2 regions of the Caballeronia sp. GAWG1-1 genome follow, and region 1 is predicted to be linked to the other one. Evidence: riboswitches for the same ligand, from Rfam matches in the RefSeq annotation. Region 1 holds a riboswitch; the other holds the start of a gene.

Region 1 (3,218 bases):
GTGGCCCAAGTAAAGCTGCCTGGTTTCTCCGCCTGCATTGCGATGCGCGGCGCGAAATGCATCCGACTGAGTCCACTGTTCGAACGCAGCATGGTTTGTCCAGATCGTGTGACTCGAATAGAGGACATGGTCATCCCGCGTCGGTCCCTTTAGCAGATGGAACTCCACGAAGCCCGGCACTTCCTTGAGGTGCGTGTCGCGGCTTGTCCAGAGATGTTCGAAATCGGCTTCCGCGCCTGGAACGATCTTGAAGCGGTTCATGGCAATGTACATGTCGATATGGCTCCTTGGTTTTAGGCATTCAAAAAATAATCAGGCCTTTGACAGTTCGACCAGCGTCCTGAAGCCGCCGAAGAACATGCGTTTGGGATCGAACGGCGGTTCGCCGTTTTCCATCATGCTCTTAAGGCGCGAGTCTTCCATTACTTTGGCGTTGACGGCGTCACGTTGTTCGCGCGATTCATAGACGATCCACGAGAAGACCACCGTTTCGCCTTCCTTGAGCTGTACGCTTCGAGGGAACGAGGTGAGCTCGCCTGGCTTAACATCGTCGGCAATACATTCGACAAACTGCAGCGCGCCATATTCCAGCCATATTTTGCCCGCTGCATCGGCCATGCTGCGATACGCGTCGACCTTGTCGATCGGCACTGGTACGACGAAACCATCCACATAGTGCGCCATTGCTGTCTCCTTTGAGCTAACCAGTCGCTGCTTGCTTTGAGCACCGGGCGGCCATCTAAGTTCAGGAGGGCACGTTTGTCCATTTGCCTTCCGCGAACTTGAGCAAGACGGACGATAGCGGCGCGAGATCCATCTTGAGTATCGACGACAACGGTTCGTCGCGCACGATACAGAGCGCCGCCTTCATGACGATGGCGTGCGTTACGACTATGCAGCATTCGTGCTCTGTATTCGAAGCAAGCCCCTCGAGCGCTTTCTCAACGCGCTTTGACAGCATTGCCACGCTCTCGCCGCCATGCGGCCTTGCATGGGGATCGGAAAGCCATGCCGCAACGTCTTGAGGCTCGCGCTCACTAATCTCGCGAATGGAACGACCGCGCCATTCTCCATAGTCGATGTCGTCGAATGCGGCATCGATCGAGAAATCTGTCGTGAGCCAGGCCGCTGTTTCGCAAGCAGCGCGGGCTGGGCTGGATGTGACGCGGCTTGGCTCGCCCGGGAGGTCGAACGTGCATTCAGCCTGTTCGACAGGCTCGTCGCCTTGCGGAAAACGCCCACCTTTCATGGCATGCGTGGCGGCGTGGCACAGCAAAATCAATGTCGATTGCATAGCCTTTAGCTCATGGTCGTTTTACTTTGCCGGCAATCATCATAGAATGGCAAGCTTGCAGTGCGAGGAAGCCGGTGGAAGCCCGGCACGGTCGCGCCACTGTATGCGGTTCGCGCTAAGAGCGCGATGCCGCGAGTCAGACCCCGCTGCATGCTCTTCGTCTATCGGGACGCGCTTTTCCCTGGAGAAATTTCAATGAATATGTCCAACGCGCCGGCTTTTTCCGCTGGCATTGCAACGCCCGCTAACGATGCGCCGGTCCCCATTCCGGTGCGTGAGGTCCTTCCTTGGGCCGTTTTTATCGGCCTCGTTCTGCTGATCGCGATTTATTTCGTCGGCGCCGAGCAAGGTGCAACGTCCATTATCTCGGGCATGTACGTCCACGAATTCGTTCACGATGGCCGACACTTGCTCGGCTTTCCGTGCCACTGAGGACGGAGCATGATTCGCAACTTGCTTATACGCGGCATGGTCGCGGGACTCGTCGCGGGCCTGATCGGCTTTGGCTTTGCGCGCGGCTTCGGCGAACCTTCAGTTGCTCGGGCTATCGCGTTCGAAGAACAGCACGAGCATGCACAAGCGCCCGCACACGATCATCACGATGAAGCGGCGGCAGCGCAATCGCATAGTCATGGTGATGATGAAGAACTCGTTAGCCGGGACACGCAAGCGGGTTTGGGCTTACTAACGGGCGTGGTGGTGTTCGGCACGGCTTTAGGCGGTATTTTCTCGCTGATCTTTGCCTTGGCTTATGGGCGGCTTGGCTCGTTGCATGCGCGCGGAACCTCGGTTTTGCTTGCGCTCATTGGTTTCGTTAGCGTTGCGCTCGTGCCGTTCATCAAATATCCGCCAAACCCGCCCGCCGTGGGCAATGCCGAAACCATTGGTCCGCGTACGGCGCTTTTCTTCGGCATGGTGGCGATATCAATCGTCGGCGCGGTGTTCGCGGTCTATGCGCAGCGACGCTTGCAGGCGCGTCGCGGCAACTGGAACGCGGCGCTTATTGCGGCGGCTGGTTACGTCGTCCTGATGGTTATCGCGCAAGTGGCGCTGCCTTCTGTCGACGAAGTACCCGCCGACTTTTCCGCGTCGTTGTTGTGGAATTTCAGGCTGACTGCCGTCGGTATTCAAGCATTGATCTGGGCAACGCTTGGACTGCTCTTCGGCGCGCTTGCGTCACGTGAACTCGAGCGTCCGGCAGCGCGTCGCATGGCCGCTGCCTGATTAGAATGCTCGATGGGTATCAAAAGGCCCGCGTCGCTTGAGCACGAGCGCGGGCCTTCGTTCATTGCGAGGCCGCGCGCCGCTCAAGCAGCTGGTCGAACAACGCGAGCTTCGCGTGCTCGTCCATCGTTCTAAAGAACTTAATTTCCTCGCGGCTTCTAAAGCATCCCGCGCACAGGCCGCTCGATGCATCGAGCTTGCACACGCCGGTGCACGGCGAGCCGATTGGTTCCTGCGCGCTGGCGCGTTCGATCGTCTCGGCGAGATCGCGTGGCCCGATTTCGGTCGATGTCGTCATAGCGCTTCGCCGCGAAAGAGCGCAGCCATTGCCGCAGGATTCGATGGCCAGTAAGCGTGCATGTAAGTGGCCGTTATCGCGCCATGACGATAAAGCGCTTCGCCCTGCGCACCGGTCGTTGCGTGCGTGGCTGTCGTGAAAGGCTGCATCGATGTCTTGAGCGTCGAATAGTGAAAGGTGTGGCCGGTGAGCGGACCGTGGGCGGTGTCGACTCGTTGCATCGCCAGCCGCGAAAGACGGCGTTGCATGGTGGCGTCGCCGGGAAGGGCGCTTAGCATTGAATGACGATTGCCTTCGACATCCGTCAGTGCGTCGAGCAGGTAGAGCATACCGCCGCATTCCGCGACTACCGCGCGATTGCGCGCGATATGTTCTTCTATCGAAGCGCGCGTGCACGCATTG
Region 2 (3,218 bases), on a different contig from region 1:
AACTCGAATGATAGAAGAGCACGCCGTCGCCGACTTGCATCTGGTCGCGCATGAAGTTGCGCGCCTGATAGTTGCGCACGCCCGTCCACGGGAGGGTTTTCTTCGGCGCGTGCGCGAGATGATCGATGCTCGCTTCGTCCGGTTCGGACTTCATCAGCCAGTAGCGCATGATGGATTCGGCAACGGGGTTTTGAAACGGGCTCGACAAAAGCAAACGGCATCGGTATGAACCGATGCCGCTGGAGTAGGGTCCCCACCTCGGCCGCTAGGCCGGCATCCTGAACCTGGGTTCAAGATTGGTCGCAGTAAGCAACACTTCGGGTACATCAGACAGAGTGACGCGCGCGCCCGTGCTGCAAGTTTCCACAACCGTGCCAATGTAGCATTGGTTCAAGGAATATATGACCTTGGCGAACCAGGCAGGGAGTAGTCACTCTACACCAATCGAATGTCTAATGCAGCCTCTCGACACCAATTGCGCAGTTTCTTTTTTCGATTGACATCGCGCGACCGATTAGCGTTCGCCAAGGAGCGGCGTCGCGGCACTTCGGTCACTGCACTTCATACTGCGCGATGACAGCACCAAGCTGTTCGTTCATGGAGTGCATCGTGCGGCGAATTTCCTCGGCGGGGAAGGCCTCGCCATGACGCACGCTTTCTTGCAGCCTCAGCAATTCGGAAGCGAGTGAAAGCGCGGCCATCACCGCAATGCGGTCTTGCCCGCGCACGTTGCTTGCATTGCGCACCTTGTTCATCTCGGCGTCGACGCGTGCCACCGCTTCACGCAGCGCGCCTTCGGTTTCCGGCGAACAGGCGAGGCGATATTGCTGGCCGAGAATGGATACTTCGATCTGCGTGGTCGTCATGCCTTCTCTCCGTGATGATGCTCACTGTGCTCTCCCGCGTGCGCATGCTCGTGCGCGGCTTGCACATCGTGAGAACGGGCATCGAGGAGATCGAGCTGATTTTCCGTCTCGGCATGATTCGCGGACTTGCCGCGCGGCAACTTTTCGAGAATCGCGTTCAGGCGGACCTGCGCGTCGTCGATCTTGGCCGAGAGGGAATCGCGTTCGGCTTGCAGCGTGTCGCGCTCCTCGCGCATTTGCACGAGCTCTGCCTGCACGTTCGCGTAGTCGCTACGCAGTTGTTCGATTTGTGCTTCAAGCGCGAGACGCGCCTGATTGTGCCGCTCGCTGATCTGGATCAGCCGGCCGATATTTCCTGACAGTGATTCGAGTTCGTTGAGCATGTGCTGCGTCCTCTAAAGACCTCGCATTCTAGCGCGGTTCAACGGAGCTTCCGATAATTGTCTCGTTTCGAGACGTAACAGCACGCGATCATGCGTGCATCGCGATGCATTCGTGTGTGGAAAGCGCGGGCGCTGCCGATGCGATGCGACGGCGGGTTCTAGTTGGGTTCGTCGTGAGCCGTGTGTCTTGCGATGATCGGCCAGGGTCGTTTCTTGACGGTCCTGAATCGCGCTCCTACACTTGCCGCACTTTTGGTGCTCGCGTCCGCATTCTTTTGCGGGCGCAGTCAAACGGGAAACAGGAAGCGGCGCCGCCAAGGCCACGCCAACCTGTGCTGCCCCCGCAACGGTAAGCGACCGCAACGCAAGTTGCAAGTCGTCCCTTGCGCGTTTTTCGCCGCGCCGTCGTGTGAGTTTGCTTGCGAGTCTGTCTGATTCGCAAGAATCCGCCGCTCGACGCAGGCAAGGCGAAGAACGTGTCGATGCCACTGCGCTTCATGCGTGGGAAGGCGGGACGGTGTGTCGCCAGCCCGGATACCGGCCAACTGTTCAGCGCGTTCGTCTGTTCGCATTCGAGCGCGCTCGTCGCGCATTGGCCTTGCGGGGAGCGAGGTCGCGCCAGCCTACGCATGGGAACATTTCACGCATGGTATCGCCACTTGCCCGACACGCGGGCAGACGCAAAACGATCGAACGCGCCGCGCTCGTCGCCCTCAACACATGGCTGCTCGCTCATGAAGCGCTCGCGGACGAAGCCTCGCAACCGCCGCTCGCACCCGTCGTCGTGACCGCGACGCGCACCGCGCAACCTCTCGCCGATACGATCGCGCAGACTTCGCTCTTCGACGCCCAGGATATCGCCGATAGCAATGCCTACGACGCGCTCGGCGTCATCGGTCTTGCGCCCGGCGTGCAGGTGACGCGCAATGGCGGCCCGGGAGCGAATGCAAGCGCGTTCATACGCGGCGCGTCCTCGACGCAATCGCTCGTTTTAATCGACGGCGTGCGTGTGGAGTCCGCATCGCTCGGCTCGGCGCAGCTTGCGCAGATCATGCCGGATCAGATCGACCGCATCGAAGTCGTGAACGGCAACGTGTCGGCGCTGTACGGCTCGGGCGCGATCGGCGGCGTCGTGCAGATCTTCACGAAAGACGGCGAGGCGCATCCGCCGCGCTTCTACTTCGAGACGGAATACGGCAGCTATCACACGCAGCGGCAAGCGGCGGGCGTTTCCGGCGCGCTCGATAGCGAAGGCCGCACGACCTTCAGCTTCAACGTATCGCGCGAGAAGACCGATGGTTTCTCGTCGATCGATCCCGCGCTCGCGCCCAACGCCAATCCGAACGCGAACGGTTATCTGAACGAAAGCGTCGTGGCCACGCTGCGCCACAAGTTCGGCGACAAATGGGACGTGGGCGTGCGCTTCTATCAGTCGAACGGCATCGACAGTTTCGACGATGCCTACGGCTTGCCCGGCGATCTCAACGATTCGCACAGTCGCGTGCGGTCGACATCGGTGTTTGCGAACGGCCGTATCACGGACCAGTGGACCACGCATTTCACGGTCGCGCAGGGACAGGACCGCGCGAACATCGAGCAGAACGGCATCTATACGAGCCGCTTCAATTCCGAGGATCGCCAGTATCTGTGGCAGAACGACTTTCGCCTGACGGAGGCGCACAAGCTCCTGTTCGGTTACGAGCATCTCGACCAGACGCTCGATTCGGATCAGTTCAGCGCGCCGGATCGTCACGTGAATTCGGTGTACGCGGGCTATGTGGGACGCTTCGGTTCGAGCGAAGTGCAGGCCAATCTGCGCCACGACCAGTATTCCGATTTCGGCGGCGCGAACAGCTACTATCTGGGCTACGCGTACAACATCGACACGCACTGGCGCGCGAGCGCGAGTTACGCGGCGTCGTTCCGCGCGCCGAGCTTCGACGATCTCTACTATCCGTTCAGCGGCAAT

Evidence for each region. Region 1 has a riboswitch for cobalamin ahead of NCT03_RS19095 (CbtB domain-containing protein). Riboswitches for the same ligand answer to the same signal wherever they lie in the genome.
Region 2: linked by a shared signal. The riboswitch ahead of NCT03_RS03185 (TonB-dependent receptor domain-containing protein) and the one ahead of NCT03_RS19095 (CbtB domain-containing protein) in region 1 are both predicted to bind cobalamin.

Annotation. Positions count from the first base shown of each region.
Region 1 covers NZ_JALQDB010000029.1:228,820-232,037, reverse strand. Annotated here, with positions in the region: gene hmuQ (heme-degrading protein HmuQ) at 1-273, opposite strand, end outside; gene NCT03_RS19105 (DUF1428 domain-containing protein) at 313-684, opposite strand; gene NCT03_RS19100 (histidine phosphatase family protein) at 746-1,294, opposite strand; cobalamin riboswitch at 1,336-1,459, shown strand; gene NCT03_RS19095 (CbtB domain-containing protein) at 1,496-1,726, shown strand; gene NCT03_RS19090 (CbtA family protein) at 1,736-2,518, shown strand; gene NCT03_RS19085 (DUF1289 domain-containing protein) at 2,580-2,816, opposite strand; gene NCT03_RS19080 (cobyrinic acid a,c-diamide synthase CobB) at 2,813-3,218, opposite strand, start outside.
Region 2 covers NZ_JALQDB010000006.1:111,622-114,839, forward strand. Annotated here, with positions in the region: gene NCT03_RS03165 (EVE domain-containing protein) at 1-169, opposite strand, end outside; RNA gene ssrS (6S RNA) at 247-429, opposite strand; gene NCT03_RS03175 (cell division protein ZapA) at 552-866, opposite strand; gene NCT03_RS03180 (ATPase) at 863-1,249, opposite strand; cobalamin riboswitch at 1,486-1,809, shown strand; gene NCT03_RS03185 (TonB-dependent receptor domain-containing protein) at 1,896-3,218, shown strand, end outside.